DNA from 2 places in the Streptomyces sp. NPDC088762 genome. Region 2 is predicted to be linked to the other one. Evidence: predicted binding sites of a transcription regulator. Region 2 holds the regulator's gene; the other holds the start of a gene.

Region 1 (15,363 bases), on a different contig from region 2:
GCGGAGCGTCACCAGCTCGGGGCCCGCGGGGGCCTCGGTGGTGGGCGCGGCCTTCTGCGGGGCTACGGCGGGGGAGGCGGGCGCGGCCGGTGCGGCGGCCGGGGCCTGGGAGGTGACAGTCACAGCAGGGGCACCAGAGGGGGTGGCAGGAGCAGGGGCAGGAGCTGACACAGGCGGAGAGGTCGGCGGCGCGGCGGCGGCGCGCGCCGCCCCCGTGGCGGCGGCGTCGGAGACCTGCGGTGCTGCGGCGGCGGTGCCGGCGGCCTGTGCGGAGGCGCCGTCCGTCGTCGGGGACTTCTTGGGCTCCTCGGCCTTCACCGGAGCGGGAGCGGCTGCGCCCCCCGGCTTGTAGTCGGCGAAGAAGTCCCACCAGGCCCGGTCGACCGAATTCGGGTCCTGGAGGTACTGCTGATAGATCTCGTCGACGAGCCACTCATTGGCGCCGAAGCCTGAGGCAGGGGTCTTCCCGCCCTCTGCTGCTTCGGTCGTGGTGCTCGGGTTACTGGGGGACTGTGGCGACACGGCGGCAACCGCCCTCTTCCGCTTCACAAGGTATGGACAGCGGGAATAAAGGCTACGCCTCCTGGGGGGTGTGATGCAGACCGGGCGGGACTTCCGTCATGCAGGTCACATCGAACGGCGGGTTTCGCCGCCTTGAATGGCGGGAAACAAGCGTGGTTCGGGTAGGGGGCACCGAGGTTGCGGCCCCCATGGCTTCGCACCCCTGACGGACCCCGGGCACGTGTGGCCGAGATCATGTCCTTCCCAGTCGAACCCTACGTCAACCAGCCACCGGTGAACTGCCCGGAAGGGTGACGAGGATGCGGCAGCCCCGTGACGATTCGGCCACTCCGATCCGCCCGCCGTGCAGCTCCACGGCCCAGCGGGCGATGGCCAGGCCCAGGCCCGTGCCGCCGTCGCCGCCGCGCGCGCTGCCCCGGTTGAACCGCTCGAAGACCCGGTGCCGCTCCGCCTCCGGGATGCCGGGGCCCTCGTCCCGTACTTCCAGCGCCAGGCTCCCGGGCGCGTCGCCGGCCCGGGCGCGGACGGTGACCCGCCCGTGCGGGGGGCTGTGCTTGACCGCGTTGTCGATCAGGTTCGCCACGACCTGGTGCAGGCGCTCGGCGTCCGCGTACGCCGTCAGCTCGGACGGGAAGACGTCCAGGTGCAGGTGTACGTCGTTGCGGGTGTGCCCGCCCGAACCGGACAGCAGCCCCGGGCGGCCGGCGGCCGCCAGCCCCGACTCCTTCAGCACGCCCGACAGGTACGGCCACACCTCGAAGCCGCGGGCCTTCAGCGGGACCACCCCGTTGTCCACCCGGGACAGGTCCAGCAGGGTCTCCACCAGGCGGCCCAGGCGCTCGGTCTGCTTCAGCATCGTGCGCATGGTCTCCGGATCGGCGGCCGAGACTCCGTCGACCACGTTCTCCAGGACCGCCCGCAGCGCGGCGATCGGTGTGCGCAGTTCGTGCGAGACGTTGGCGACGAGCTCCTTGCGGTGCCGGTCCACCGCCTCCAGGTCGTCCGCCATCAGGTTGATCGTGGCGGCCAGGTCGCCGAGCTCGTCGCGGCGCCCCGCCCCGCGCACCCGGCGCGTGTAGTCCCCCTGGGAGATCCCCCGGGCCACCCGGGTCATCTCGTCCAGCGGCGAGGTCAGGCTGTGCGCCACGAACTGGGTGATCAGCATCGAGGCGATGACCGAGAAGACGGTGATGAACCGCAGCTCGGTGTCGGTGCGCAGGGCCACCAGCAGCAGGCCCGTCGTGATGAAGACCGAGACCACCACGAGGGTGCCCAGCTTGGTCTTGATCGAGAACGGCGAGAAGGTCTGCAGCCCCCCGGCGGGCCGGTGCCGCTGCCGGTCCCGCTGCCGCTCGCCCCGCAGCTTCTGCCGGTCCTGCTCCCGCTGCCGCGCCGACGGGGTGCTCACGACTGGGCCGGGGTCTCCAGGGCGTACCCGACGCCGTGGACCGTACGGATCCGCTCCGCGCCGATCTTGCGCCGCAGGGCCTTGATGTGGCTGTCGACCGTACGGGTCCCGGACGCGTCGGCCCAGTCCCACACCTCGGCCAGCAGCTGCTCGCGCGAGAGCACCGCCCGCGGGGTCCCGGCCAGGCACACCAGCAGGTCGAACTCGGTCGGCGTCAGGTGCACGTCCTCGGCCTGGACCCGGACCCGGCGCTGCGCGTGGTCGATCTCCAGATCGCCCAGCCGCAGCGTGGCCCCGCGCGGGGTGTGGGCGGCCAGCGCGGCCCGCTCCACGCGCCGCAGCAGTACGTGGACCCGAGCGGCCAGCTCGCGCATCGAGAACGGCTTCGTCATGTAGTCGTCCGCGCCGACCCCCAGCCCGACCAGCAGGTCGGTCTCGTCGTCACGGGCGGTGAGCATCAGCACCGGCACCGGCCGCTGAGCCTGGACCCGGCGGCAGACCTCCAGTCCGTCGAAGCCGGGCAGCATCACGTCCAGGACCAGCAGCTCGGGCAGCCAGCTCTCGGCCGCGGCGACGGCGGCAGGCCCGTCGGAGGCCGTCTGCACCTGGAAGCCCTCGGCGCGCAGCCGCGCGGCGATCGCCTCGGCGATGGTGTGGTCGTCCTCGACGACGAGTACCCGCCGCTGGGCGCCGGGGGTCGCCGAGGTGTTGTTGTGGGTGGTGTGCGTCTGTTCCATGTCCCGGTCCGCCCCTGAAGATCTGCGTGGTGGGGTGCAGCGTAGAGGAGGCACCGGCCTGCGGCTATGTCGGGTTCAGACAGGGTATTTGTACGGAACGCCCTGGTAGAGCGGGTGATGTACCGGGTGCCGCACCCCCCACGGGAACGGCACCCGGCGGGCGAGGCGGTCAGGCGCCTCGCGTTGTGCGGGCCCTACAAGGGCAGCCCGTGGCCGTGCGCGAAGACCGGGTCCTCCGTGTCGTTCGGCACGTCCGGGCGGGACGCGGCCACGGCCGCCATCGAGCGCGGGAGCTCGAAGGGGAGCCGGCCCTCGGGGACGGCGCGGCCGAAGGCCACGTCCAGCAGGGCGTCGTCCGAGGCGCCGTAGTCGGCGATCAGGGCCGCGGCGCGCTCGGCGATCTCCGGGATCACGGCGGGCCGCTCCAGGTTGATGCAGACCAGGGTCGGGACCGCGTCCAGGAGGGCCAGGATCTCGGCCAGCTCGGGCGCGGGGAAGGCCAGGGAGCCCGAGTGGAAGAAGGACTCGAAGAGGTTCTCGCGGGGCTCGTGGGGGGTACGCAGGCGCAGAACGGCCAGGTCGGCGGCGGCCGGATCGGCCACGACCTCCCCGTGCGCGGCGGCGACGGCCTCGTCCACCCCCCGCAGGTACAGCTTCGGCTTCGGCGTCCGCCCGTGCGGAAGGGGCAGCAGTCCCCGGGGGTTGGTCAGGACGGTGAGCGAGCGGCGCTGGGCCGCGGCGCCCATGGCCGCGAAATCGGACCGGCCCACCGTCTCGGCCGCCGCGTCCGGATCGACGTACGGGTTCTCGAACAGGCCGAGCCGGAACTTCTCGCGCAGCAGCCTGCGTACGGAGTCGTCGATCCGGGACTCCGCGATGCGCCCGGAGCGGACCAGCTCCACGACGACCTCGGGGCACTGTTCGCCGCCGAACTGGTCGCAGCCGGCGTCCAGGGCGCGGGCGGCGCGCTCGGCGACGCTCAGGTGTTCCACGCCCCAGGCGCGGGCGGGGTGCATCTGGCCGAAGATCGCCGCATCGGTGAGCAGTCCCCAGTCGGTGCACACGATCCCGTCGAAGCCGAGCTCCTCGCGCAGCAGCCCGGTGACCACGCCCTTGTTGAAGCCGAAGCCGACCTCCTCCCAATCCGTCCCCACCGGCTGGCCGTAGTACGGCATCATCTGCGCGCAGCCCGCGGCGATGGCGGCCTTGAAGGGCTCCAGGTGGTGCTCCCGCATGCCGCCGGGATAGACCTGCTCCTTGCCGTGCGCGAAGTGCGGGTCCTCGCCGTCCTTCTGGGGGCCGCCGCCCGGGAAGTGCTTGACCATGGCGGAGACCGATGCGGGGCCGGGTTCCGGGCCCTGGAGGCCGCGTACGTAGGCCCGTACGAGCTCACCCGTCAGGCGGGCGTCGGAGCCGAAGGTGCCGGACTGGCGGGCCCAGCGCGGCTCGGTGGCCAGGTCGATCTGCGGGTGCAGGGCGACGCGGAAGCCGACGGCCAGGTACTCGCGGCGGACGGTGTCCGCGAAGCGGTGGACCAGCTCGGGGTCGCCGACGGCGGCCAGGCCGAGGGCCTCGGGCCAGGCGGAGAAGGCGCCGGAGTTGAAGGAGGCGCCGATGTTGTCGGTGAAGGCGTGGCGCGGGTCGGTGGAGAGGGTGACCGGGATGCCGAGGCGGGTGGACGCGGCCATCTCCTGGACGGCGTTCTGCCACCGGGCCATCTCGCGGGCGCCGTAGGTGCCCAGGAGGTTGAAGTGGGTGAGGAGGCGGCCCTCGATCAGCTCGGGCGTGGTGAAGGGAAGCATCGAGCCGTCGGTCTCGGTGACCGGGGTGCCGTCCGGATTCATCATCAGCATGGAGTGGAAGAGCTGGCCGGCCTTCTCCTCCAGCGTCATCCGGGAGAGCAGGTCCTCGACGCGCCGGTCCACGGGGAGCGCGGCGTCCTTGTAGGCGGGGGTGGCGTTCACGGCCGGACTCCTGGGAGCGAGGGGAGGCGAGGGCGCCCAGGGTAGGCGCGAAAACCTTGCGCCCACTAGGTTTTCAAAATGTGAGGTGGATCACTCCCCGTGGGTGGCCGAAATCGGCGGTCTAGGGTGGTCGGCATGGCACAGGACAAGGCGCGAACGGCCCCGAGGGCCACCGCCCCGAGGAGCGCGGGCGCGGGCCGGGGGACCTACGCGGTGGGCGACGCCCGCCGGCAGAAGATCCTCGACACCGCGGTCGAGCACTTCGCGCAGTGGGGCTTCCATGCCTCCTCGCTGGCCCGGATCGCGGCCGGCTGCGGCATCACCCAGGGCGGGCTGCTGCACCACTTCCGCAGCAAGGAGGACCTGCTGCTGTCGGTGCTCGCGCAGAGCGAGCGGCACGACGAGGAGCGCCTGTTCAGCGAGCCGGCCGCCTCGGTCGCCGCGCACTTCGACACCCTCGTCGCCCTCGCCGCCGACAACGAGCGGCGGCCCGGCCTCGTCCGCATGTTCAACACGCTGGTCGGCGAGTCCGCCAACCCCGGGCACCCCGCCCACGACCACTTCCGGCAGCGCTACGCCCGCGTGCTCCGCCACACCGTCGAGCTGCTGGAGGCCGGCGTCGCGCGCGGCGAGCTGCGGGACGGCACCGACTGCGAGGCCGTGGGCCGGGAGGTCCTCGCCGTCATGGACGGCCTGCAGATCCAGTGGCTGCTGGACCCCGGAAGCGTGGACATGCCGGCGCGGCTGCGGGCGTACCTGGACCGGCAGCTGCGGGAGATCGCCGACAGCCGCCCGGCTTCCTAGTTCGTGAAGGGGGGCAGCGGGGCCAGCACCTTTTCGAGGGCCGGCGACAGGGAGCCCTGATCGGCGGCGACCTCGTACCCGCCGTGCACGAAGGCGTAGAAGAAACCGTCGTAGATCGCGGGGCTGCTCGTCGCCAGGCGCGGCAGACGGGCGAAGTCCGCCTCCTCGAGGGCGGCGCGCAGGGCGTCGAGGTCCTCGGGCTTCAGCCTGCCGGAGCCTTCCTCCTGCGCCTTGCCATCCAGCCGGGTCCACGCCCCGTCGCCCTTGACGATGAGGGTGTGCGTCTCGCCGGCGAAGCCGCCGCTGCGGCTGACCCGGAGCAGGGTCTCCTCCGCGGAGGGGGGCTTCGAGGCGGCCGCCGATGCCGTGGGTGCGGTGGGGGCCGCCGATGCCGTGGGGGCCGCCGGGGGCGCCGAGGTGGCCCGGGGCGCGTCGCCCTCGCCGCCCGGACCCGAGCCCGATCCCGGGCCGGACGGGCCGCAGCCCGCCAGGACCGCCGCACCCACCACCGCGGCCACCGTCACCGCCACCATCCGGAACGCTCGCACACCCACCTCCGCAGGTACTCGGCCCGAACCCCGAGTATGGAGTGCCCACCCCCGTCACGACAGCCAGGAGACCGCCATCCGCCGCCGCATCACCCCCTGGCGCGTGCTGCCCCCGCTGCTCGCCGTCCTCCTCGGCCTCTGGGGCCTGGAGCGCGGCGGCAGCATGTGGCGCGACGAATCCGTCACCTGGCAGGTCGCCCACCGGCCGCTCGGCGCGCTGGGGGAGCTGCTGGGCCGGGTGGACGCCGTGCACGGCCTGTACTACCTCCTGATGCACGGCGTGTTCCTGGTCTGGGACGGCGGCACGTGGGCGCTGCGCCTGCCCTCCGTCGCCGCCACCGCCCTCGCCGCCGCCGGGGTGGCCGCCATCGCCCACCGCCTCGCGGGGGAGCGGGCCGCGCTGCTCGCCGGGCTGGGGTACGCCGTCCTGCCGCCCGTGCAGATGTACGCCCAGGAGGGGCGCTCGTACGCCCTGGTCGCCGCGGCCGTGGTGTGGGCGACGTACCTGATGCTGCGCGAGCGGTGGGCGGCGTACGCGGTGGTGCTGGCGCTCGGCTGCTGGCTCCACGAGTTCGCGGCACTGGCCCTGCTCGCCCACGCCTTCACCGCGTGGCGCTCGCGCGGCTGGCGGATCGCCGCCGGGGCCGTCACCGCCCTGCTGCTGCCGCTGGCCCTGGTGAGCGCCCGCCAGGCCGCGCAGCAGCTCGGCTGGCTCGGGCGACCGGGATGGCAGGACTGGGCGGCGTACGGGGTGCTCGCCGGCGTGGTGCTGCTGCTCGCGCGCGGCGCCGGGGACCGGGACCTCGTACGGGTGGCCGTGCCCCTCGCACTGCTGCCGCCCGGGCTGCTGATGGCGGTCTCGCTGCTGCACCCCTGGTACGTCGACCGGTACGTGCTCTACGCACTGGCCGGGCTCGCCCTCCTGGCGGGGGCCCGGCTCGCGGCCGCCCGCGGCTGGTGGCCCTGGCTGCTGGTCGGGGTGCTGCTCGTGCCGTGCGTCTTCTGGTCCGCGTGGCTGCGTACGCCGGAGAGCCGCAAGGACGACGCCCTCGCGGTGGCCGCCGCCGTCCGGGAGCGGGCCCGGCCCGGGGACGCGGTGGTCTTCCTGCCGTCGCGGCGGCGCGAGTGGCTGCTGTCCTCGCCGCGGGTGTACGAGGGCCTGCGCGATGTGGCGCTGGACCGCTCCCCGGCCGCTTCCCGCAGCCTCCAGGGCACCGAACTGCCCTCGGCGCGGATCCGCGAGGCACTGATCGCCTCCCCGCGGATCATCGCCCTCCTGGACCCGGCGGGGCAGCCCGTGGACCCGTACCCGCGCGAGGCGGTCAAGCGGCAGACGCTGGCGGCCTGGTTCGACCTGTGCTCGATCGCCGAGGTCCGCGGCGCCCGGGTGGCGGTGTACGCCAGACCGGACACCTGCCCTTGGCCTCCCGGCGGGTGACCGGCGGATGGGCGGCGGCGCGGGTCCCGGCAGCGCGCCCGGCAGTGCGCCGCCACGCCCCCGGCCGCGCCTCGTGCCTGCCGGCGGGCGGCCCCCGGGCTCCGGCCGGCTGCGGGCGGAGGAAGATGGGGGACCCGTGCCGCGCAGGCGGCGGGCCCCGCCGCCCGGCGGAGCGGCCGCCGCACCCTTCCGGAGGTGCCGAATGAACACGCCCGCGACCGCCGCCCTCCCGCCCGGCCCGCTGGTCGGAGCCGACTGGCTGGCGGAGCGGCTCGGGGAGCCCGGACTGGTCGTCTTCGACGCCTCCGTGGGCGCCCACCGCGGCGCCGGCCGCCGCATACCGGGCGCCCGCCCCTTCGACCTCGACGGGGAGCTGTCCGACCACACGGCCCCCGCCCCGCACACCATGCCCGGGACCGCGGAGTTCACCGAGGCGATGCGGGACCTGGGGGTGGACGACACCTCCACCGTCGTCGTCTACGACGGCGCCGGCATCTACTCCAGCGCCCGCGCCTGGTGGATGCTGCGCGCCATGGGCTTCGACCGGGCCGCCGTCCTCGACGGGGGCCTGCCCGCCTGGACCGCCGCCGGACGGCCCGTGGAATCCACCGCCCCGGCGTACGAGGGCCCCCGCGGCTCCTTCACCGCCCGCCCTCGCACCGGGCTCCTGGTCGACGCCGCGGCCGTCACCACCGCCCTGGCCGACCCGGCCGCCGCGGTCCTCGACGCCCGCACCCGCGAGCGCTTCGCCGGCACCGCCCCCGAACCCCGCCCGGGCCTGCGCGGCGGCCACATGCCGGGCGCGCTCAACCTCCCCTTCGGTGAACTCCAGGGGCCCGACGGCCTGATGCGGTCGCCCGCCGAACTCCGCGACGCCTTCGAGGCCCTGGCCGGCGCCCGCGAACGGCTCTACCTCAGCTGCGGATCCGGAGTGACGGCCTGCGTCCTTGCCCTGGCCGCCACCCTTGCCGGCTATCCCGACCCGGCCGTGTACGACGGCTCCTGGAGCGAGTGGGGCCTCCCTTCGCCGGTGCGCCCCGTCGTCACCGGACCGGCCGTCCCGGCCCCCGCCCCCTCCTGACGGGCTGCGGCCTGTCGCGCCGAGGCCTGGGGTAGCCCCACCAGGAGCTCGGGTGCCGGCACCATCGGCCGGCCGGGGCCGCGGCGGGAGGAGCGGCCCATGACCTCTTACGCGGCCTCAGTTCGTGTCGCCGGTACCGCCGTCACCGCCCTCGGGGTCGGTGTGCTGCGCCCCGGCTGTTCGCCCCGGGCGAACGGGGGTTGGGGAACATTGAGCCGCGCATGTGCATTGAGTCGGCATAGCTCAACTTCACTGCCGGAGGGAAGATCATGGCTTCGACGTCCGTAACGCTCACTCTGCCCGTGTTGCCGCTCGACGACGAGGTCGTGCTGCCTGGGATGGTCGTACCGCTGGACCTGTCCGACGCCGAGGTGCGCGCGGCCGTCGAGGCGGCGCAGGCTGCGGCGGGGAGCGGGAAGCCCCGGGTGCTGCTCGTGCCGCGGGTCGACGGGAAGTACACCGGGACCGGAGTGCTCGGGACCGTCGAACAGGTGGGTCGGCTCTCCGACGGGGACCCCGGGGCGCTCATCCGCGGTCGCGGGCGGGTCCGGATCGGCGCGGGGACGACCGGGCCCGGGGCCGCGCTCTGGGTCGAGGGCGAGACCGTGGACGAGAAGGTTCCCGATCCGCTGCCCGGGGCCGTCACCGAACTCGTCAAGGAATACAAGGCGCTCGCCACCAGCTGGCTCAAGAAGCGCGGGGCCTGGCAGGTCGTGGACCGGGTCCAGCAGATCGACGGGGTGGCGGCGCTCGCCGACAACTCCGGCTACTCGCCCTTCCTGACGGTGACCCAGAAGGTCGAGCTGCTGGAGACCGCCGATCCGGTCGCCCGGCTCAAGCTCGCCATCCAGTGGCTCGGCGAGCACCTCGCCGAGCAGGACGTCGCCGAGTCCATCGCCAAGGACGTCCAGGACGGCGTCGACAAGCAGCAGCGCGAGTTCCTGCTCCGGCGTCAGCTGGAGGCCGTGCGCAAGGAACTGCGCGAGCTGAACGGGGAGAAGGACGGCGAGGAGTCCGACGACTACCGCTCCCGCGTCGAGGCCGCCGACCTGCCCGAGAAGGTACGGGAGGCCGCGCTCAAGGAGGTCGACAAGCTGGAGCGGGCCAGCGACCAGAGCCCGGAGGGGTCCTGGATCCGGACCTGGCTGGACACCGTGCTGGAACTGCCCTGGAACGAGCGCACCGAGGACCGGTACGACATCCGCGGCGCGCGCGCCGTCCTCGACGCGGAGCACGCCGGGCTGAGCGATGTGAAGGACCGTATTACGGAGTACCTCGCCGTGCGCAAGCGGCGTTCCGAGCGGGGCATGGGCGTCATCGGCGGTCGGCGCGGCGGGGCCGTGCTCGCGCTGGTCGGCCCGCCCGGCGTGGGCAAGACCTCGCTCGGCGAGTCCGTCGCGCACGCCATGGGACGCAAGTTCGTCCGGGTCGCGCTCGGCGGCGTACGGGACGAGGCGGAGGTACGCGGACACCGCCGGACCTACGTCGGCGCGCTGCCCGGGCGGATCGTACGGGCCATCAAGGAGGCCGGGTCGATGAACCCGGTGGTGCTGCTCGACGAGATCGACAAGGTGGGCTCCGACTTCCGCGGGGACCCGGCGGCCGCGCTGCTGGAGGTCCTGGACCCGGCGCAGAACCACACCTTCCGGGACCACTACCTGGAGGTGGAGCTGGACCTGAGCGACGTCGTCTTCCTGGCCACCGCCAATGTGCTGGAGGCCATTCCGGAGGCGCTCGCCGACCGGATGGAGCTCGTACGCCTCGACGGGTACACGGAGGACGAGAAGGTCGTGATCGCGCGGGACCACCTGCTGCCGCGCCAGCTGGAGCGTGCCGGCCTCGGCACCGACGAGGTGGTGCTGGAGGAGGACGCCCTGCGCCGGCTGGCGGGGGAGTACACGCGGGAGGCGGGCGTACGCACCCTCGAGCGGTCCATCGCGCGGCTGCTGCGCAAGGTGGCCTCCCAGCACGAGCTGGGAGAGCGGGAGCTGCCCTTCCGGATCGGCGCCGGCGACCTGCGGGGGCTGATCGGCCGGCCGCACCACGTGCCGGAGTCCGCCCAGGACCCGGCCGAGCGGCGCACCGCCGTCCCCGGCGTGGCCACCGGCCTCGCGGTCACCGGCGCGGGCGGAGACGTGCTCTTCGTCGAGGCCTCCCTGGCCGACCCGGAGACCGGGGCCGCCGGGCTCACGCTCACCGGGCAGCTCGGCGACGTCATGAAGGAATCGGCGCAGATCGCGCTCAGCTTCCTGCGCTCGCACGGCGCCGAACTGGAACTCCCGGTCGCCGACCTGAAGGACCGGGGCGTGCACATCCACTTCCCGGCGGGCGCGGTGCCGAAGGACGGCCCGAGCGCGGGCATCACCATGACGACGGCCCTCGCCTCGCTGCTGTCCGGGCGGCAGGTGCGTACGGATGTGGCGATGACGGGGGAGGTGTCGCTGACCGGGCGCGTCCTGCCGATCGGCGGGGTCAAGCAGAAGCTGCTCGCCGCGCACCGGGCCGGGCTGACCACCGTCATCATCCCCAAGCGCAACGAGGCCGACCTGGACGACGTCCCGGCGGAGGTGCTGGAGGGGCTGGAGGTGCACCCGGTGACGGATGTGCGGCAGGTGCTGGAGCTGGCCCTGTCCGAGGCGGAGGTGGCCGTCCCGGCGGCGGCGTAACCCCGGGCGCCGGCCGGTGGGGGATTCCCGGCTCGCCGGAACCGGCGACGGGTGCGTTCGCCGGTTCCGGTGGGGTCGGGCGCGTGCCGGGGGCACCTCCTCGGGCGCCGAACGTGGCCAGGGGGTGGGCAGTTCTGCGGGACAGTGTTCGGCACCCTGCGGGGGCGCCCCGCCCCACACCCGACCCCACCGGAACCGGCGGCGGGGGTTTCCGGCGCCTCAGTACGTGGCGGAACCGGCGGGCGGGGGGACGGTTCTCGGTGGTGGCGGGCAGGGGCCACGGCTCGGGATTGTGCTCCGGCGGGGTCCTGGGGTGTCGGCGGGCCCGCTGCGAAATACTGGCCCCACCACACAGGCCATTGAAGGAGCGGGACGTGCACGTGAGCGAAGACCAGGAGTTCCTTGCCCTGGAGCGGGAGCTGTCCGTCTTCCTCCGGCGCGCCAGGGCCTCCTCCGGCGAGATGGCCCGCGAGCTCCACCCCGAGCTGGAACCCGCCGCCTACGGGCTTCTGACCCGCCTGGAGGCCGCCGGTCGGCAGCGGGCCACCGAACTCGCCGCCTACTTCGGCGTCGGCAAGGCCACCATGAGCCGCCAGCTGCGGGCCCTGGAGGTCCTGGGCCTGGTCGCCCGCGAGCCGGACCCCGCCGACGGCCGGGCCTTCCTGGTCGGCCTCACCGACGAGGGCCGCGAGCGGTTCCTGCGCGTGCGGGACGCCCGGCGCGAGCAGTACATGCGCAAGCTCGCCGACTGGGACCGCGGCGAGGTCGCGGAACTGGCACGGCTGCTCCACCAATTGAACGCCGGAGCCGAGTAGCCCACCCGGCGTCGGTGCCGGCGGGGCCGGGTGTGCGGCGGGGCGCCCCCGCAGGGTGCCGAACACTGTCCCGCTCCCACTGTCCGGCCCCTTGCCACGTTCGGCGCCCGAGGAGGTGCCCCGGCGCGCGCCCGGCCCCGTCGGTGCCGACGCCCCCCCGGGGCCGCAGCCCCGGAAACGCCGCCCCCGGCACGGCTCCCAAGGAGGCGCCCCGGCACACCCCGGCCCGTCGGTGCCGACGCTCCCTGCGCCGCAGCCCCGGAAACCCCGGCCCCCGCCCGGACCCCGCGCTACAGCTCCGCGTAGGCCGCCGACGCGTCGTCGTGCCGTTTGTGCCGGGCCGGCGGCCGGTCCGGATCGGATTCCAGGGCTCGGACCCGGCCGATCAGCCCCTCCGCGCCCTCCTTGCGGAGCACCGCCAGGCACTGCGCCCAGTCACCCTCCCCGAAGGTGTCCGTCCACCGGCTCGCTCCGTCCGTGAGCGCGGCCACCGCCCGGACCCGCTCGCGCGGCGTCCGCCCCGTCACCGCCCGCGCCGCCACCGCCGGGTCCGCGGCCGCCGTGAAGAAGCCGCCCTCCGCGTTCCGCAGGGCGTCCGTCTCGGCCACCGACCCCAGCACCTGCCGCGGGATCCGGTCCAGCCGGTCGTCGAGCACCGCCGTCACCTCGCCCCCGGGCCCTTCCAGCAGCAGGACGGAGTCCGAGAGCACGAGGTGTTCCACGTACGCCTCGTCCCACCGGACCACGACCACCGTCGCCTGCGGCGTACGCACGTGAGAAAGGTCACACGTCTCCCGGTGGGCGTCGGCCGTCGCGCGGACGGCCTCCGCCAGGATCCGGTCCAGCGGCATGTCCCGCCGGGATCCGGACAGTTCGGTCAATCGGCCGCCGAGCCGGCCCGCGAACCACGGCACGCCGTGGACGCACCCGTCCTCGCCGCGCGGCGGCGTGACCCCGTCCAGGGCGACCAGCACGCCTCCGCCGGAAGCGGGGATCGCCGCCGACAGCCAGTCCTCATTGGGGCGTTCCGGGTTGCCGGGGGCCGAGGCGAGGTCAATGCGCATACGGGCATTCTGCCGGGCGGAGCCCGCCGCACGCGGGCAGGTCCGTACCAATGGGAGAGGGGGAGGCGGCCCGGTCCGCCCGCCGGGACCCGGGGGGCCGTTCGAGCGCCGCCCGGGCGCCGGGCGGAATGTGGGCGGGCATCCTGCCAAAGCCCGCATCGATCTTTCAACCGCCTGTCCACGGATGTGCATCTGACACGTGGTGTCCGAGTTGGTCGCCAACTCATCCGTGATGTTCACTCGTTCGAGTGGCCGGGTGGGCGATGTGCGGCTCTCTCCCCATCACACTGCAAAGGTCGATGGCGGTACGAGGGGGCAGGGGGCGTTTACTTGTTGACCGGCCGTTACCTCGGCCACACGAGTAGACGAGCAAGAGCACACGTACAGGATTGCGAGCACCGGTGCAGAAGAAGCGGTCTCGGAAGAACGGCACCGCCACCGACGGCCCGGCCCCCGCAGGACGCCGCGTCCGCGTGCGCCGCAGGCTGGTCGTCGGCGTCGCCGTCGCCGGCCTCACCGTCCTCGCGGCAGGCGCCCCCGCCGTCGTCTCCGCGACACGGGAACTGAGCGACTCCCAGCGCCTGGTCACCCTCGCGGAGCAGAACAGCCAGACCCTCACCCTCGCCCACCTCCTCGGTGACGAGCGCGACGCCGCCGTCGAGTACGCCGCCAAGGGCCGTCCCGGCGCGGCCAGGGCCGCCGTCCAGGAGCGCGCCGCGCGCACGGACCGGCAGCTCGCCGACGTCCAGGCCGTGGCCGACGAGGAGACCGCCCGCGCCCTCGGCCGCATCCAGGCCGTCCGCACCGAGGCCGTCGACGGCAAGGGCAGTGCCCTCGCCGCCCACCAGGCCTACGCCGGCCTCATCGCCGAACTCCTCGCCCCCGGCGACCGGCTCGCCGAGCTGACCCCGCCGCGCGCCGAGGCCGCCCTCGCCACCACCCGTCCGCTGGCCCCGCTGGGCCAGGCCGTGGACCAGGCCTCCGCCACCCGCGGACTGCTGGTCGCCGCGCTGGCCGTCCCCCGCGGCGACCAGGCCCCCAACTCCGCCGTGGTCGACGAGCTCACCACCGCCGCCCAGCGCGCTCGCGTACGGGAACAGGCAGCCCTCGACGACTTTGCCCGGGCAGCGCGCCCCGACGTACGCCAGACCCTCGCCGCGACCGTCACCGGCCCCGAGGTCAAGGCGGCCGACGACTACCTCAAGCGGCTCACCGACCGGCCCACGCTGTCGGCGGCCGACCGCAAGACCGACGGGGCCGCCGTGGGCTCCGCGCTCACCGCCCGCCTCGACCGCATGCGGTCCGTCGAAGCCACCCTCGCCGGCCAGCGGGCCACCGCGCTCGCCGCGCAGCGCGACGACGACGTGACCCGGCTCGAGATGATGGTCGCCCTGATGGGCGTGCTGTTCCTCGTGGCCGTCGGGTTCTCGACCGCCGTGGCGCGCTCGCTCACCCGGCCGCTGTCCGTCCTGCGCCGCGGTGCAGAGCGGCTGGCGACGCCGGAGGGCTCGGTGGAGCCGGTGCGGTTCACCGGCCGCAACGACGAGTTCGCCGAGGTCGTACGCCACCTGAACGCGGTGCGGGACCAGACCGTCTCCCTCCACACCCGGATCGCCGGACTCGACGCCGACCGGCGCCGGATCATCGGCCGCAACGAGGCGCTCAACTCCAGCCGTGAGGTGCTGGAGGAGGAGCTGACGAACCTGCGGGCCGGGCTGGAAGAGCACCGCCGCATCATGTCGACCACCTCGGTGTCGCTGTCCCTGCGGACCCTGGGCCTGGTGGAGCGGCAGCTCGCGGTCATCGAGGAGCTGGAGTCCAAGGAACAGGACCCGGACCGGCTCGCGACCCTCTTCAAGCTGGACCACCTGGCGACCGTCATGCGCCGCCACAACGAGAACCTGCTGGTCCTGGCCGGCCAGGAACACGGCCACGGGCAGGGCCTGCCGGTTCCGCTCGTCGACGTGATGCGGGCCGCCGTCAGCGAGATCGAGCGCTACGAGCGGGTCGAGCTCGCGGCGCTGCCCTCCTCCACACAGGTGGCGGGGCACGCGGCCGACGACATCTCGCACGTCCTCGCCGAGCTGCTGGAGAACGCGACGACGTTCTCGCCGCCGGAGGCCAAGGTCAAGGTCTCCGGATGGCTCCTGGACTCCGGCGACGTCGTGCTGTCCGTCGTGGACGAGGGCATCGGGGTCACCGAGGACCGGCTGGAATCGCTGAACGCCCGGCTGTCCACGCCCGAGGCCTACGACGAGGAGCCCGAGGCGGAGCACGGCCTGGGTCTGGGCCTGTACGTGGCCGGGCGGCTCGCGG
Region 2 (15,363 bases):
CCGTTGGTCCTCGTCGAGCCACCGGCCGGCTTCGACGGCCTGCCGGCGCTCGTCCGACAGGTGCAGACGCACGATCGTGACGTCTTCGGGTTCGGCCCCGGCGTCGGGTATCTGGTGTGCCTCGTCGATGACCGTGGTCCGGTCGGCGAAGGTGCGTTGCCGGTGCCAGTAGGTATTGATCTGGCGGAGCGTGATCGACACCAGCCAGGACCGGAAGCTCTCCGGGGCACGCAGGGCAGGCAGGTCGCGCACCACGCGCAGCAGGGTCTCCTGGACGACGTCGTCGGCGTCGGCGTGTCCGCTCAGCGCTCGCCCGACGATGTTGTAGACCAACGGCAGGTACGCGGCGATCAGCTCCTCGCGCGCCCGATCGTCACCGGCCTGCGCCGCGACGACCAGCCCCGCGTGGTGCGCGTCCATGAGCCCCATTCCCACCTCCCTCAGGGGAGCGCTCTTCCCTCAGGGAAGCGACCCGCCGAGTACGGCGCCTCACCTTAGCGTCGGCAGGGTATGCGGCCAAAGCCTGTGCCGTGGGCCAACGGACCGGCCCGTGCCGAACTTCGGAGGGCCCGGCACCACGTGCGTGGCCTCAGCATCGGTCCGGACGACAAATAACCCCCAGGTCTCTGACCTGGGGGTTTGTCGTGGAGCGGATGACGGGAATCGAACCCGCGCTATAAGCTTGGGAAGCTCATGTTCTACCATTAAACTACATCCGCACGGCGGTCCAGCTGCCTGGAGCCGTATCGTTGCTCACTCTACCTCATGATCGACCCCCGGTGAATTTGCCGCGGGGTCGTTGTTGTGTGGTGGGTGCACCGGGGCGTGTGGGCACGGGAGTTGGGGCGTACCGTGTGGGTGCGGAGCGGCGGCTGGAGTGGGGTCGCGATCATCCCCTAATGTGGCGATTCATCGCAGTATCGCTCGTTGGGGAAAGGGACTCGATGGAGCACACCGTCGTCCGTTGTGCCGAAGGGCACGTATTCAGTACCGCCTCCTTCCCGCTGCAGCACCTCGGTGCCGGCCGGATCGGGCCGGGGCGGCTGCTGCGGTGCCCGCGGTGCGCGCGGCTGAGGCAGGCCGTGCCCGTGGGGGCAGCGGTCAAGCGATAGCGGACGGGCGCGCGGCGCCGCTCTCGATTGGGGGTGGCCCGCGCGCTCTGCGTATCCTCGGGACGTGCTTCTCTCTGACAAAGACATCCGGGCCGAGCTCGACAGCGGACGGGTTCGCATCGACCCGTTCGAGGAGTCGATGGTGCAGCCCTCCAGCATCGACGTGCGTCTCGACCGGTTCTTCCGGGTCTTCGAGAATCACCGCTACGCGCACATCGACCCCGCGGTCGAGCAGTCCGACCTGACCCGGATGGTCGAGCCGGAGGGGGACGAGGCGTTCATCCTCCATCCCGGGGAGTTCGTCCTGGCTTCGACGTACGAGGTCATCTCGCTGCCCGACGACATCGCCTCCAGACTGGAGGGGAAGTCCAGTCTGGGCCGCCTCGGTCTGGTGACGCATTCGACCGCCGGGTTCATCGACCCCGGCTTCTCGGGTCACGTGACCCTGGAGCTGTCGAACCTCGCCACGCTGCCGATCAAGCTCTGGCCGGGCATGAAGATCGGGCAGCTGTGCATGTTCCGGCTCAGCTCGCCCGCGGAGTTCCCGTACGGCAGCGAGCGGTACGGGTCCCGGTACCAGGGGCAGCGCGGGCCGACCGCCTCGCGCTCCTTCCAGAACTTCCACCGCACCCAGGTGAGGCACGAGGCATGAGTGACGTAGTGCGCGAGAACCTCGACTACGAGGGGTTCGGGCGGGCCGTGCGGCAGCTCGCGCAGACCATCGCCGACGACGGGTACGAGCCCGACATCATCCTGAGCATCGCCCGGGGCGGGGTCTTCGTCGCGGGCGGGCTGGCGTACGCGCTGGACTGCAAGAACATCCACCTGGTGAACGTGGAGTTCTACACGGGTGTCGGCACCACCCTGGAGATGCCGGTCATGCTGGCGCCCGTCCCCGAGGCGATCGACTTCACCGACAAGAAGGTCCTCATCGCCGATGACGTGGCCGACACCGGCAAGACGCTGAAGCTCGTCCACGACTTCTGCCTGGGCCATGTCGCGGAGGTGCGGTCCGCCGTCATCTACGAGAAGTCCCACTCGCTCGTGAAGTGCGAGTACGTGTGGAAGAAGACCGACGAGTGGGTCAACTTCCCGTGGTCCGTCGAGCCGCCCGTCGTGAAGCGTGAGGGCCAGGTGCTCGACGCCTGACCCCGGAGGCCGGGCCAGGCCGGAAGGCCCGCCGCGCACGGTGTGCGGGCGGGCCTTCGTCGTTTCCTCGTGCGGCTGTCGGGCCGGTGCTAGATCGTGCCCAGCTTGATGATCGACAGCAGTGCGATCAGCTGGATCGCGGAGGCGCCGAGCGCCTTCGGCCACGGCAGGTCGTGGGACTTGGCGACCAGCGAGGTGAAGAGGAAGCCGGCGGCCACCCAGGTGGCCCAGCCCAGCACCTGGACCAGCCCGTTGTCACCGCCCAGGAATACCGCGAAGATCAGGCGCGGGGCGTCCGTCAGCGACATGACCAGCATCGACAGGCCCACGGTCGGCTGCCAGGCCCCGTCGCCGCCCAGCTGGCGGGCCAGGGTGTGCGTGACCGCTCCCAGGAGCAGGCCGCAGATCAGGAAGGCCACGCCCGCCGACAGGACGATCGGGACGGCCTTCGAGAGGGTCGCGTTGATCACGTCCTTGCGGGCGTCGTCGAGGCCGAACACCGCGAGCAGCCCGTAGAGGAAGGTCACCGTCAGCGCCGGGCCCCAGACCGCGTAGTCGCGCATCTGGAGGAAGGTCTGCCCCGGGCGCGTCACGATGCCGCGGAGCAGCTCCTTCCACGGCAGCCGCGGGCCGGCCGGGGCGGCCGCCCCTGCGCCCGCGTGGTAGGTCGCGCCCTGGCTGTACGGGTCCTCGCCGACGGCGAAGACCTGGGTGTACCCCGGGTTGTTGTCGTTCGAGTAGCCCCCGTGGCCCGCGCCGCCTCCCTGGCCGTACGGGGGCTGCGGCGCCTGTGGGTGCTGCTGACCGTACGGGTCGAAGTACTCGGGCTCGCCGTGGCCTCCGGCGCCCGGCTGCGGCCACTGCTGCTGCGGGGGCGGGCCTGCGGGAGGGTAGGGCTGCCGGCCGTACGGCGCCTGCGGCGGTTGCTGCGAGGCGTACGGCTGCTGCCGCGGGGGTTGTTGCGGGGTGCGGTTGTTGTCCCGGCCCCGTCCGATCCTGAATCCAGCCACGTGATCGAAAGTACCTGGTCCGGCGGGGCCCGGTGGCCGGGCGGCCGGATTCGTGGCCTTTGCGGCCGACCTGTGACATCCCCTAGGGGAACCCTGGGGGGTCGTCCCCACCCCGGTGCGGCGGGCCCGAACGCCGGAACGGCCGGCCCCGAGGGGGACCGGCCGTTCCGGACGTGCGTGGTGCGGACTCCTGCTACTTGGCACTCTCGGCTCCGGCCCCGTCGGCCTTGGCCTCCGGCTCCGCTTCCGTTTCCGGCTCGGCCGCGGGCTCCGGTTCCGGCGCCGGCGCCGTCTCGGGCGCGGCCTCGGCGGCCGGTTCGGCGTCGGCCGTGGCCTGCGCCTCTGCGTCCCCCTTCGGCTCGGCTTCGGCCTTCGCGGCGGCCTCGGCGGCTTCGGCTTCCGCCTTGGCCTTGGCCTCGGCCTGCGCCTTGGCTTCGGCTTCCGCCTTGGCCTTGGCCTCGGCCTTCGCCTTGGCCTCGGCCTTCGCCTTGGCCTCGGCCTCCGCGGCGGCAGCCGCAGCCGCAGCCTCGGCCTCCGCCTCCGCGGCGGCAGCCGCCTCGGCGGCAAGCTCCGCCTCCGTCGGCCCCGGGGCCTTCACCGAGTCCAGCAGCAGCTGGGCCACGTCCACGACCTGCACGGACTCCTTGGCCTGGCCCTCGTTCTTCTTGCCGTTCACCGAGTCGGTCAGCATGACCAGGCAGAACGGGCAGGCGGTCGAGACGATGTCCGGGTTCAGGGACAGGGCCTCGTCGACGCGCTCGTTGTTGATGCGCTTGCCGATCCGCTCTTCCATCCACATCCGCGCGCCACCCGCGCCGCAGCAGAAGCCCCGCTCCTTGTGGCGGTGCATCTCCTGCTGGCGCAGCCCCGGCACGGCCGACATGATCTCGCGCGGCGGCGTGTAGACCTTGTTGTGCCGGCCCAGGTAGCACGGGTCGTGGTACGTGATCAGGCCGTCGACCGGCGTCACCGGCGTCAGCCGGCCCTCGTCGATCAGGTGCTGGAGCAGCTGCGTGTGGTGGATGACCTCGTACTCGCCGCCCAGCTGCGGGTACTCGTTCGCGATGGTGTTGAAGCAGTGCGGACAGGTCGAGACGATCCGCTTCGCCGACTTCGGCTTCTTCGTCGACGGGTCCTCGTCGTCCTCGCCGAAGGCCATGTTCAGCATGGCCACGTTCTCCTGGCCCAGCTGCTGGAACAGGGGCTCGTTGCCCAGGCGGCGCGGCGAGTCACCGGTGCACTTCTCGTCGCCGCCCATGATCGCGAACTTGACGCCCGCGATGTTGAGCAACTCCGCGAAGGCCTTGGTGGTCTTCTTGGCCCGGTCCTCCAGGGCGCCGGCGCAGCCGACCCAGTAGAGGTAGTCGAACTCCGAGAGGTCCTCCGCGTCCTTCCCGATGATCGGGACCTCGAAGTCGACCTCCTTCGTCCACTCGACGCGCTGCTTCTTGGCCAGGCCCCAGGGGTTGCCCTTCTTCTCCAGGTTCTTGAGCATCGTGCCCGCCTCGGACGGGAACGCGCTCTCGATCATCACCTGGTAGCGGCGCATGTCGACGATGTGGTCGATGTGCTCGATGTCGACCGGGCACTGCTCCACGCACGCACCGCAGGTCGTGCAGGACCACAGCACGTCCGGGTCGATGACGCCGTTCTCCTCGACCGTGCCGATCAGCGGGCGCTCGGCCTCGGCGATCGCGGCGGCCGGGACGTCCTTCAGCTGCTCCGCCGTGGCCTTCTCGTTGCCCTCCATGTCCTTGCCGCCGCCCGCGAGCAGGTACGGGGCCTTGGCGTGGGCGTGGTCGCGCAGCGACATGATCAGGAGCTTCGGGGACAGCGGCTTGCCCGTGTTCCAGGCCGGGCACTGCGACTGGCAGCGACCGCACTCGGTGCACGTGGAGAAGTCGAGGATGCCCTTCCAGGAGAACTGCTCGACCTGGGAGACGCCGAAGACGTCGTCCTCGCCCGGGTCCTCGAAGTCGATCTGCTTGCCGCCGCTGGTCATCGGCTGCAGGGCGCCGAGGGCGGTGGAACCGTCCGCGTTGCGCTTGAACCAGATGTTCGGGAAGCCGAGGAAGCGGTGCCAGGCGACACCCATGTTGGTGTTGAGCGAGACCGTGATCATCCAGGTGAAGGACGTGACGATCTTGAGCGCCGCGAAGAAGTAGGTGAGGTGCTGGAGCGTGCTCAGGCTCAGCCCGTCGAGGGCGGCGATCAGCGGGTACGACGCGAAGAAGCCGGGCTCCCAGCCGTCGACGCCGTGCTGGGCCCCCTCCAGCGCGCGCAGCGTCATGATGCAGATGCCGACGATCAGGATGACGGCCTCTACGAAGTACGCCTGGCCCGTCTTGGAGCCTGCGAAACGGGACTTGCGCCCCGCCCCGCCCGGCCGGTTCAGCTGCCGGATCACGATCAGGGTGACGATGCCGAGCACGGTCATCAGGCCGAGGAATTCGGTGAAGACCTCGTACGGCAGCCAGTCACCGATGATCGGGATCAGCCAGTCGGCCTGGAAGAGCTGACCGAAGGCGTTGACGATGGTCAGCAGCAGGGAGAAGAAGCCCACCGCCACGAACCAGTGCGCGAATCCGACGATGCCCCAGCGGTTCATGCGGGTGTGGCCGAGGAACTCCTTGACCAGCGTGATGGTGCGCTGAGTGGGGTCGCCGGTGCGCGTGCCCGCGGGCACTGGCTGGCCGAGGCGCACATAGCGGTAGATCTGCGCGATGGCACGGCCGAACAGCGCGACGGCTACCACCGTGATGACCAGCGACACGATGATCGCGGCGAGTTGCATGGGAGGGCTCCTCGGGCGGTACTTACTAAGCGGTAACTTATTGAGTCAAGGCATGAGGTTACCCACTCCCGACGCCGCAATGTAGCCGAGCGCGCGGTGATCTGTGTCGCTCAGGCTTGCCTATGACGGTAGGCCGCCCGCGGCGTCTGCGCCAGGATCGCCAGATCCATCCCGAGCCAGTGGTTCTCCACATAGTGCCGGTCGAGCAGGGCCATCTCCTCCCACGGGAGGTCCGACCGCCCGCTCACCTGCCACAATCCGGTCATCCCGGGCCGTACGAGGAACCGCTCGGGGCGGTCCGTACGGGGCTCCGGGCGCGGCCCGACCAGGGACATCTCCCCGCGCAGGACGTTCAGCAGCTGGGGGAGGACGTCGAGGGCGCAGCGCTCCAGCGCGGCCCCGGTGCGCCCGGCGTCGGCCGTGTCGAACCGCCAGGTCCGGAACGGCCGGCCGGCCAGACCCGCCGCGGGGGCCCGTACGAAGACCCGCCGGGCCCCCCGGGTCGCGCAGAGCAGCCCGGCGACGGCGGCCAGCGGCAGGGCGAGCGCGGCGAGCAGCACCAGCGCCCCGGCGAGGTCGAGCACGCGCTTGGCCGGGGGCCGGGCGGGTAGGAGCGGTAGCCGTGGCCCTGGCCGGGCGGTGACGGGCAGCAGCAGAGGCATGCCAGCACCGTGCCGCACGCCTCCCGGCGCGAGCGGGGTGCCGCGCGGCGGTATGCCCCGGCCGGGGTAACCCAGCCTCGCCGGCGTTTGAGGCGCGGGGTCCGGGGCGGAGCCCCGGGAGGCCGGGCCGCAGGCGACGGTGAAAGCTCGTACTCCAGGGGTTGCGCCTAAGCGGCAGCTAAAGGTTGAGCCGCCCCGACTCAGGTCTGTTGACGCCAGCGCAGCGTTACGGCATCCTTGAGTCTGTTGCACTCAAGTCAGCTGGAGGAATCGAAATGGCACGTGCGGTCGGCATCGACCTGGGCACCACTAACTCCGTCGTCAGCGTTCTGGAAGGCGGCGAGCCCACCGTCATCACCAACGCCGAGGGCGCCAGGACCACGCCGTCCGTCGTCGCCTTCGCCAAGAACGGCGAGGTCCTCGTCGGCGAGGTGGCCAAGCGCCAGGCGGTCACGAACGTGGACCGGACCATCCGCTCCGTCAAGCGCCACATGGGCACTGACTGGAAGATCAACCTGGATGGCAAGGACTTCAACCCGCAGCAGATGAGCGCCTTCATCCTGCAGAAGCTGAAGCGCGACGCCGAGGCGTACCTGGGCGAGAAGGTCACGGACGCGGTCATCACCGTCCCGGCCTACTTCAACGACTCCGAGCGTCAGGCGACGAAGGAGGCCGGCGAGATCGCGGGCCTGAACGTCCTGCGCATCGTCAACGAGCCGACGGCCGCCGCCCTGGCCTACGGCCTCGACAAGGACGACCAGACCATTCTCGTCTTCGACCTCGGTGGCGGCACCTTCGACGTGTCGCTCCTGGAGATCGGCGACGGTGTCGTCGAGGTCAAGGCCACCAACGGTGACAACCACCTCGGTGGCGACGACTGGGACCAGCGCGTCGTCGACTACCTGGTGAAGCAGTTCCAGAACGGCCACGGCGTCGACCTGTCCAAGGACAAGATGGCGCTCCAGCGTCTGCGCGAGGCGGCCGAGAAGGCGAAGATCGAGCTGTCCTCCTCCACGGAGACCTCGATCAACCTGCCCTACATCACCGCGTCCGCCGAGGGCCCGCTGCACCTGGACGAGAAGCTCACGCGCGCCCAGTTCCAGCAGCTGACCGCGGACCTCCTCGAGCGCTGCAAGACCCCGTTCCACAACGTCATCAAGGACGCCGGCATCCAGCTGTCCGAGATCGACCACGTGGTCCTGGTCGGCGGCTCCACCCGTATGCCGGCCGTCGCCGAGCTCGTCAAGGAGCTCACGGGCGGCCAGGACGCCAACAAGGGCGTCAACCCGGACGAGGTCGTGGCCATCGGCGCCACCCTGCAGGCCGGTGTCCTCAAGGGTGAGGTCAAGGACGTCCTGCTCCTCGACGTGACCCCGCTGTCCCTGGGTATCGAGACCAAGGGCGGCATCATGACCAAGCTCATCGAGCGCAACACCACGATCCCGACCAAGCGGTCGGAGATCTTCACGACGGCGGAGGACAACCAGCCGTCGGTGCAGATCCAGGTCTACCAGGGTGAGCGCGAGATCGCGGCGTACAACAAGAAGCTCGGCATGTTCGAGCTGACCGGCCTGCCGCCGGCCCCGCGTGGCGTCCCGCAGATCGAGGTCTCCTTCGACATCGACGCGAACGGCATCATGCACGTGACCGCGAAGGACCTCGGCACGGGCAAGGAGCAGAAGATGACCGTCACCGGCGGCTCTTCGCTCGGCAAGGACGAGGTCAACCGCATGCGCGAGGAGGCCGAGCAGTACGCGGAGGAGGACCAGCAGCGCCGCGAGGCCGCCGAGTCCCGCAACCAGGGCGAGCAGCTCGTCTACCAGACGGAGAAGTTCGTCAAGGACAACGAGGACAAGGTCCCGGCCGAGGTGAAGACCGAGGTCGAGGCCTCCGTCTCCGAGCTGAAGGAAGCCCTCAAGGGCGAGGACACGGCCGCGATCCGCACCGCGACCGAGAAGCTCGCCGCCGTCAGCCAGAAGCTCGGCCAGGCCATCTACGCCGACGCCCAGGCCGCTCAGGGCGCCGCCGGTGCCGCGGGCGCCGAGGGTGCCCAGGCCAAGGCCGACGACGACGTCGTCGACGCCGAGATCGTCGACGACGAGAAGCCGAAGGGTGGCGCTGCCTGATGTCGGAGGAGACCCCGGGGTTCGAGGAGAAGCCCGAAGTCCCCGTCGACGGCACGCCCGACGAGCCGAAGGCCGCCGACTCCTCCCAGGAGGCGGAGGCGGCCCCGGCCGGGGACGGGGCCGAGGACGTGGCCCTGCTGGCCCAGCTGGACCAGGCCCGTACCGCGCTCACCGAGCGCACCGGGGACCTCCAGCGGCTCCAGGCCGAGTACCAGAACTACCGCCGCCGGGTGGAGCGGGACCGGATCACCGTCAAGGAGATCGCGGTCGCGTCCCTCCTGACGGAACTGCTCCCGACTCTGGACGACATCGGCCGGGCGCGGGAGCATGGCGAGCTGGTCGGCGGCTTCAAGTCGGTGGCCGAATCGCTGGAGACGGTCGCCGCCAAGATGGGTCTGCAGCAGTTCGGCAAGGAGGGCGAGCCCTTCGACCCGACGATCCACGAAGCGCTGATGCACTCGTACGCGCCGGACGTCACCGAGACGACCTGCGTGGCGATCCTCCAGCCGGGGTACCGGATCGGCGAGCGTACGATCCGCCCCGCGCGGGTCGCGGTGGCCGAACCCCAGCCGGGCGCGGCCCCCAAGTCGGAGTCCGCGGACGGCGAGGCATCGTCGGACAAGGACACGGATGCCCCCGAAAAGGGCTGAATCGATCAGCACGTCACGGGAGGAGGGACACCGGGGATGAGCACGAAGGACTTCGTCGAGAAGGACTACTACAAGGTTCTCGGTGTCCCGAAGGACGCCACCGAGGCCGAGATCAAGAAGGCGTACCGGAAGCTCGCCCGCGAGTTCCACCCGGACGCCAACAAGGGTGACGCCTCCGCCGAGGAGCGCTTCAAGGAGGTCTCCGAGGCGAACGACATCCTCGGCGACCCGAAGAAGCGCAAGGAGTACGACGAGGCGCGCGCCCTCTTCGGCAACGGAGGCTTCCGCCCCGGGCCGGGCGGGGCCGGCGGTTCGTTCAACTTCGACCTCGGCGACCTCTTCGGGGGTCAGCAGCCGGGCGGTCCGGGCGGCGGTTTCGGCGGCGGCCTGGGCGATGTCTTCGGCGGCCTGTTCAACCGCGGCGCCGGCGCCGGTGCGGGGACCCGCACCCAGCCGCGCCGCGGCCAGGACATCGAGTCGGAGGTCACCCTCTCCTTCACGGAGGCGGTGGACGGGGCCACGGTCCCGCTCCGGATGTCCTCCCAGGCCCCCTGCAAGGCCTGCTCGGGCACCGGCGACAAGAACGGCACCCCCAGGGTGTGCCCGACCTGCGTCGGCACCGGCCAGGTCTCGCGGGGCAGCGGCGGCGGCTTCTCGCTGACCGACCCCTGCGCGGACTGCAAGGGCCGCGGCCTGATCGCGGAGACTCCCTGTGACGTCTGCAAGGGCAGCGGGCGCGCCCGCAGCTCCCGCACCATGCAGGTCCGGATCCCGGCGGGCGTCTCCGACGGCCAGCGGATCCGGCTGCGCGGCAAGGGGGCGCCGGGCGAGCGCGGGGGCCCGGCCGGGGACCTCTACGTCGTCGTGCACGTCGATTCCCACCCCGTCTTCGGCCGCAAGGGCGACAACCTGACGGTGACCGTCCCGGTGACCTTCGCCGAGGCGGCACTGGGCGCCGAGATCAAGGTTCCGACCCTGAACGGCCCCTCGGTGACGCTGAAGCTGCCGCCGGGCACCCCGGGCGGCCGCACCATGCGGGCCCGCGGCAAGGGCGCGGTCCGCAAGGACGGCACCCGAGGCGATCTGCTGGTGACGGTGGAGGTCGCGGTTCCGACCGAGCTGTCGGACAAGGCCCGTGAGGCGCTGGAGATGTACCGCGAGGCGACGGAGTCCGACGACCCGCGTTCCGCGCTGTTCGAGTCCGCGAAGGGAGCATGAGATGGACGGCCGCCGACGACAGTCCTCCCGTCTGGGTGGGGGCTACCAGCTCACCGACGAGACCCCGGTCTACGTGATCTCGGTGGCCGCCCAGCTCTCGGGCCTGCACCCGCAGACGCTGCGCCAGTACGACCGGCTCGGCCTGGTCTCCCCGGACCGTACGGCCGGCCGCGGCCGGCGCTACTCCGCCCGGGACATCGAACTGCTCCGCACGGTGCAGGCGCTGTCCCAGGACGAGGGCATCAACCTGGCGGGCATCAAGCGGATCATCGAGCTGGAGAACCAGGTCGCCGCGCTCCAGCAGCGCGTGGCCGAACTGTCCGCGGCGGTGGACGGCGCGGCGGTCGCCATGCAGCAGCGCGAGGCCCAGGTGCACGCCTCCTACCGGCGCGACCTGGTCAAGTACCAGCCCCCGCAGCCGGGCAACGCCCTGGTGGTCTGGCGCCCCGCCCCCAAGCGGCCGCTGGATTGAGCCGGCCCCGTACGCGAGAAGGCCCCCGCCCGGATGATCCGGGCGGGGGCCTTTCGCACTCATGCCTCGTCGGCCTCGCGGACCTCCGGGCCCGGCGGGGTCGTCGGGCGGCCCAGGATGCCCGAGTGGGCTATCAGGAAGCCGAGTTGGGCGCGGCTGCCGCTGCCGAGGGCGGTGGCGAGCTTGGCGATGTGGGCGCGGCAGGTGCGTACGTTCATGCCGAGGCGGCGGGCGATGGCCTCGTCCACGTGGCCTTCGACGAGAAGTTGGGCGATGGAGCGCTGGACGCCCGAGATGCCCGACGGGGTGGGGTCGTAGGGGATCTGCTCGTTGAGCGGGGTGGCGCGGCGCCAGAGCTGTTCGAAGACGCGGACCAGGTAGCGCACGAGGGCCGGGTGGCGCAGTTCCAGGGCGATCTGCTGGTCGTCGCTGGCCGGGATGAAGGCGACCGACTCGTCGCAGATGATGAGCCGTTCGACGAGCTCCTCCAGGGTGCGGATCTCGACCTTTCCGCTGGCCATGCGGTCGACGTAGGCCATCGTGCCGCGGCTGTGGCGCACCGTGTGCTGGTAGAGGGTGCGCATGCTGACGCCGCGCCGGATGAGCGGCTGGTCCCGTTCTATCGCCTGGTTGAGAATGTTTTCCGAACGTCCGCCGCCCGGCTGGATGGTCAGCATTTCGGCCTGGCACTCGGCCGTGGCCACATTGAGTGCCGCGTTGATCCTGTTGAATCCCTCCAGCACGGTGATGGCGTGCGTGGGTGCGGGAGTCAGCGCGCTGATGGCCATGAATGGCTCAAACGCTTCGGTGAGCTCTATCGAGGAGCGCCGGCGTTGCAGGATCTCCCGTTCCAGCGGGTGCAGTCGCTGGGCAAGTGCCACCGAAGGTGGAACCGGACGGAGCCAGTTGTCGTCGTCCGGATCAGGGTGAAGCAGCGCGAATTCCAGCAGGCAGGGCGTCTGCTCGACTTCCTCACGGGCGATTCGGCCCGAGCTGAGGGCACTTGCGTACAGCTCGGCCCCCAGGTCGCACAGTTCCGTCACCGCATGGGGATGTGTCTGGTTCGTGCGCATAATCGGCAAATCTCCCACCCCCAGGGTCCTGCATGTACAGGAACATGATGCATCGCCACGGTGGCAATGGCGTGGCTCGATAAGTCATCGTCTGAGATGCGGGGGAGAGGAATCCATCAAGTGAGGACAACGTCGACCATGTACAAGAAATTGCTTCGCTCGGTGGCTGTCATTGCTCTCTCTACGGCCGCTGCTGTCGGTGGAATCTCGCTCGCGGACAGTGGCTGGGGCAGCGCTCCCGCCGACAGCGGTTGGGGCGCCGGTCCGACAGGCAATGACAGCGGATGGGGATCACCCGGCGCGGACGACAGCGGCTGGGGCAGCGCGCCGGGGGGCGCGCCGTCTGACAGTGGCTGGGGTGCGGGTGGGAAGTCTTCGAACGCATGACCCCCGACGACCGCGGTTTCCGCCGCGAAATGGCCTCCGCTTACCGCTCGGGATGGCAGTTCATCGACCTGGCCACCGCGATTCCGTACCCCGGGGACTCGCTGATGGTCACCCTGTTCGGCCAACCGATCGTCGTCGTGCGCGAGGAGGACGAGGACGTACGTGCGTACCGGTGCCTGCGCCGCCCGCGTGGCGCGCCGCAGCCCGTCCGCTGCGAGGTGCGCTACGGAATGGTCTTCGTCAACCTTGATCAGCGCGACCACCAGCTCTTCGAACCCGATATCACCACCGCCACCCCCCGCAGTGCCTGACGCGATTCCCCCGTCGTTGCAGATCGCTCAGGTGCTACCCCCACACAACGGCGCCATCGTGGACCTGACCACGATGGCGCCGTTGTGCTGTCCGCGTCCAGACGCGGACCGGACAAGTTGAACGGGTGAATGGATGTCCCGCCTCCCGGCTCAGGCCCGTCCCATCGCCCGGTCCAGCGTGATCTCCATGACCACCCGGTCGGGATTGGGTGAGGGCGTCCGCCCGTAGCGCTCCGCGTAGCGCGCCACCGCGTCGGCGACCGAGGCCTCGTCCGTACGGATCACCGCGCGCCCCTCCAGGGTGGCCCAGCGGCGCCCCTCCATCTGGCAGACCGCGACCCGCGCCCCGCCCGGCTGCACGGCCTGGGCCGCCAGGATGTTGCGCACCTTCTTGCTGTGCTTGTTGCTGATCACCCGTGCCAGACCCGCCTCCGGGTCGTACGTCACGCCCACCGGGACCACGTGGGGCGTGCCGTCGGGGCGCGGAGTGGTCAGCGTGCAGACGTGCCGCTCCCGCCAGAAGGCGAGGTACTCGGGCGTCGGGTTGAGTACGTCATGGGGCATGGGCGAAGGGTACGGCCGCGGGGCTTCCGAAACGCCCCAGGGGTGCCGGAAGCTGCCTTGAGTGGAATAGACTCAACTTTGCATAGGTTGCACCTGTCATAGTTCCGAAGTCGACGCCTTCGCCCCTCCGGAGAGGAGAAGTCCCCCGTGGATGCCGAGCTGACCAACAAGAGCCGGGATGCGCTGAACGCCGCCACCAGCAGGGCCGTCAAGGACGGCCACGCCGATCTCACCCCCGCGCACCTGCTGCTGGCCCTGCTCGCCGGCGACGAGAACGAGAACATCACCGACCTCCTCGCGGCCACCGACGCCGACCAGGCCGCCGTGCGCAACGGAGCCGAGCGGCTGCTCGCCGCCCTGCCCAGCGTCACCGGCTCCACGGTCGCGCCCCCGCAGGCCACCCGCGAGCTGCTGGCCGTCCTCGCCGAGGCGGACGCCGAAGCGGGCCGGCTCGGCGACGACTACCTCTCCACCGAGCACCTGCTCATCGCCATCGCCGCCAAGGGCGGCGCGGCCGGTGAGGCCCTTTCCGCCCAAGGCGCGACCGCGCAGAAGCTGCTGGCCGCCTTCCAGAACGCACGAGGAGGACGGCGGGTGACCACCCCCGACCCGGAGGGCCAGTACAAGGCCCTGGAAAAGTTCGGCACCGACTTCACGGCGGCCGCCCGCGAGGGCAAGCTCGACCCGGTCATCGGCCGCGACCAGGAGATCCGGCGCGTCGTCCAGGTGCTGTCGCGCCGTACGAAGAACAACCCGGTGCTCATCGGCGAGCCCGGCGTCGGCAAGACGGCCGTCGTCGAGGGCCTGGCCCAGCGCATCGTCAAGGGCGACGTCCCCGAGTCCCTGAAGAACAAGCGGCTGGTCGCCCTCGACCTCGGCGCCATGGTCGCCGGGGCCAAGTACCGCGGCGAGTTCGAGGAGCGGCTCAAGACCGTCCTCGCCGAGATCAAGTCCAGCGACGGCCAGATCATCACCTTCATCGACGAGCTGCACACCGTCGTCGGCGCGGGCGCCGGCGGCGACTCCGCCATGGACGCGGGCAACATGCTCAAGCCCATGCTGGCCCGCGGCGAGCTGCGCATGGTCGGCGCGACCACCCTCGACGAGTACCGCGAGCGCATCGAGAAGGACCCGGCGCTGGAGCGGCGCTTCCAGCAGGTGCTGGTCGCCGAGCCCTCCGTCGAGGACACCATCGCGATCCTGCGCGGGCTCAAGGGCCGCTACGAGGCCCACCACAAGGTCGTCATCAACGACAGCGCGCTCGTCGCCGCCGCGACCCTCTCCGACCGGTACATCACCTCCCGCTTCCTCCCCGACAAGGCCATCGACCTCGTCGACGAGGCCGCCTCCCGCCTCCGCATGGAGATCGACTCCTCCCCGCTGGAGATCGACGAGCTCCAGCGCGCGGTCGACCGCCTGCGGATGGAGGAGCTGGCGCTGAAGAACGAGTCCGACCCGGCCTCGCTGGAGCGCCTGGAGAAGCTCCGCAAGGACCTGGCGGACAAGGAGGAGGACCTGCGGGGCCTGACCGCCCGCTGGGAGAAGGAGAAGCAGTCCCTCAACCGGGTCGGTGAGCTCAAGGAGCGCCTGGACGACCTGCGCGGGCAGGCGGAGCGCGCCCAGCGCGACGGGGACTTCGACGCCGCCTCCAAGCTGCTCTACGGGGAGATCCCGGCCCTGGAGCGCGAGCTCGCGCAGGCCACGGAGGCCGAGGCCGAAGTCGCCAAGACCGGACACTCCAAAGACGCCATGGTCAAGGACGAGGTCGGCCCGGACGACATCGCCGACGTGGTCGGCGCCTGGACGGGCATCCCGGCGGGCCGCCTCCTCGAAGG

Evidence for each region. The regulator HspR, encoded in region 2, represses chaperone genes until heat shock. The targets are predictions, from matches to a motif close to TTGAGNNNNNNNNNCTCAA.
Region 1: the regulator HspR is predicted to act here: its motif matches at 8,731-8,749, upstream of lon (endopeptidase La).

The regions. Positions count from the first base shown of each region.
Region 1 is NZ_JBIVKT010000007.1:29,459-44,821, forward strand. It holds gene ACIP5M_RS18100 (multifunctional oxoglutarate decarboxylase/oxoglutarate dehydrogenase thiamine pyrophosphate-binding subunit/dihydrolipoyllysine-residue succinyltransferase subunit) at 1-522, opposite strand, end outside; gene ACIP5M_RS18105 (ATP-binding protein) at 782-1,834, opposite strand; gene ACIP5M_RS18110 (response regulator transcription factor) at 1,927-2,667, opposite strand; gene ACIP5M_RS18115 (glycoside hydrolase family 3 protein) at 2,862-4,631, opposite strand; gene ACIP5M_RS18120 (TetR/AcrR family transcriptional regulator) at 4,767-5,435, shown strand; gene ACIP5M_RS18125 (hypothetical protein) at 5,432-5,983, opposite strand; gene ACIP5M_RS18130 (hypothetical protein) at 6,087-7,421, shown strand; gene ACIP5M_RS18135 (sulfurtransferase) at 7,624-8,502, shown strand; gene lon (endopeptidase La) at 8,772-11,168, shown strand; gene ACIP5M_RS18145 (MarR family winged helix-turn-helix transcriptional regulator) at 11,543-11,983, shown strand; gene ACIP5M_RS18150 (protein phosphatase 2C domain-containing protein) at 12,274-13,047, opposite strand; gene ACIP5M_RS18155 (nitrate- and nitrite sensing domain-containing protein) at 13,449-15,363, shown strand, end outside.
Region 2 is NZ_JBIVKT010000001.1:796,386-811,748, forward strand. It holds gene ACIP5M_RS03660 (sigma-70 family RNA polymerase sigma factor) at 1-429, opposite strand, end outside; tRNA gene ACIP5M_RS03665 (tRNA-Gly) at 646-719, opposite strand; gene dcd (dCTP deaminase) at 1,177-1,764, shown strand; gene ACIP5M_RS03675 (phosphoribosyltransferase) at 1,761-2,261, shown strand; gene ACIP5M_RS03680 (Yip1 family protein) at 2,351-3,271, opposite strand; gene ACIP5M_RS03685 ((Fe-S)-binding protein) at 3,465-6,065, opposite strand; gene ACIP5M_RS03690 (sugar transferase) at 6,176-6,727, opposite strand; gene dnaK (molecular chaperone DnaK) at 7,003-8,853, shown strand; gene grpE (nucleotide exchange factor GrpE) at 8,853-9,503, shown strand; gene dnaJ (molecular chaperone DnaJ) at 9,540-10,721, shown strand; gene ACIP5M_RS03710 (heat shock protein transcriptional repressor HspR) at 10,723-11,193, shown strand; gene ACIP5M_RS03715 (helix-turn-helix transcriptional regulator) at 11,253-12,266, opposite strand; gene ACIP5M_RS03720 ((2Fe-2S)-binding protein) at 12,650-12,964, shown strand; gene ACIP5M_RS03725 (pyridoxamine 5'-phosphate oxidase family protein) at 13,115-13,528, opposite strand; gene clpB (ATP-dependent chaperone ClpB) at 13,676-15,363, shown strand, end outside.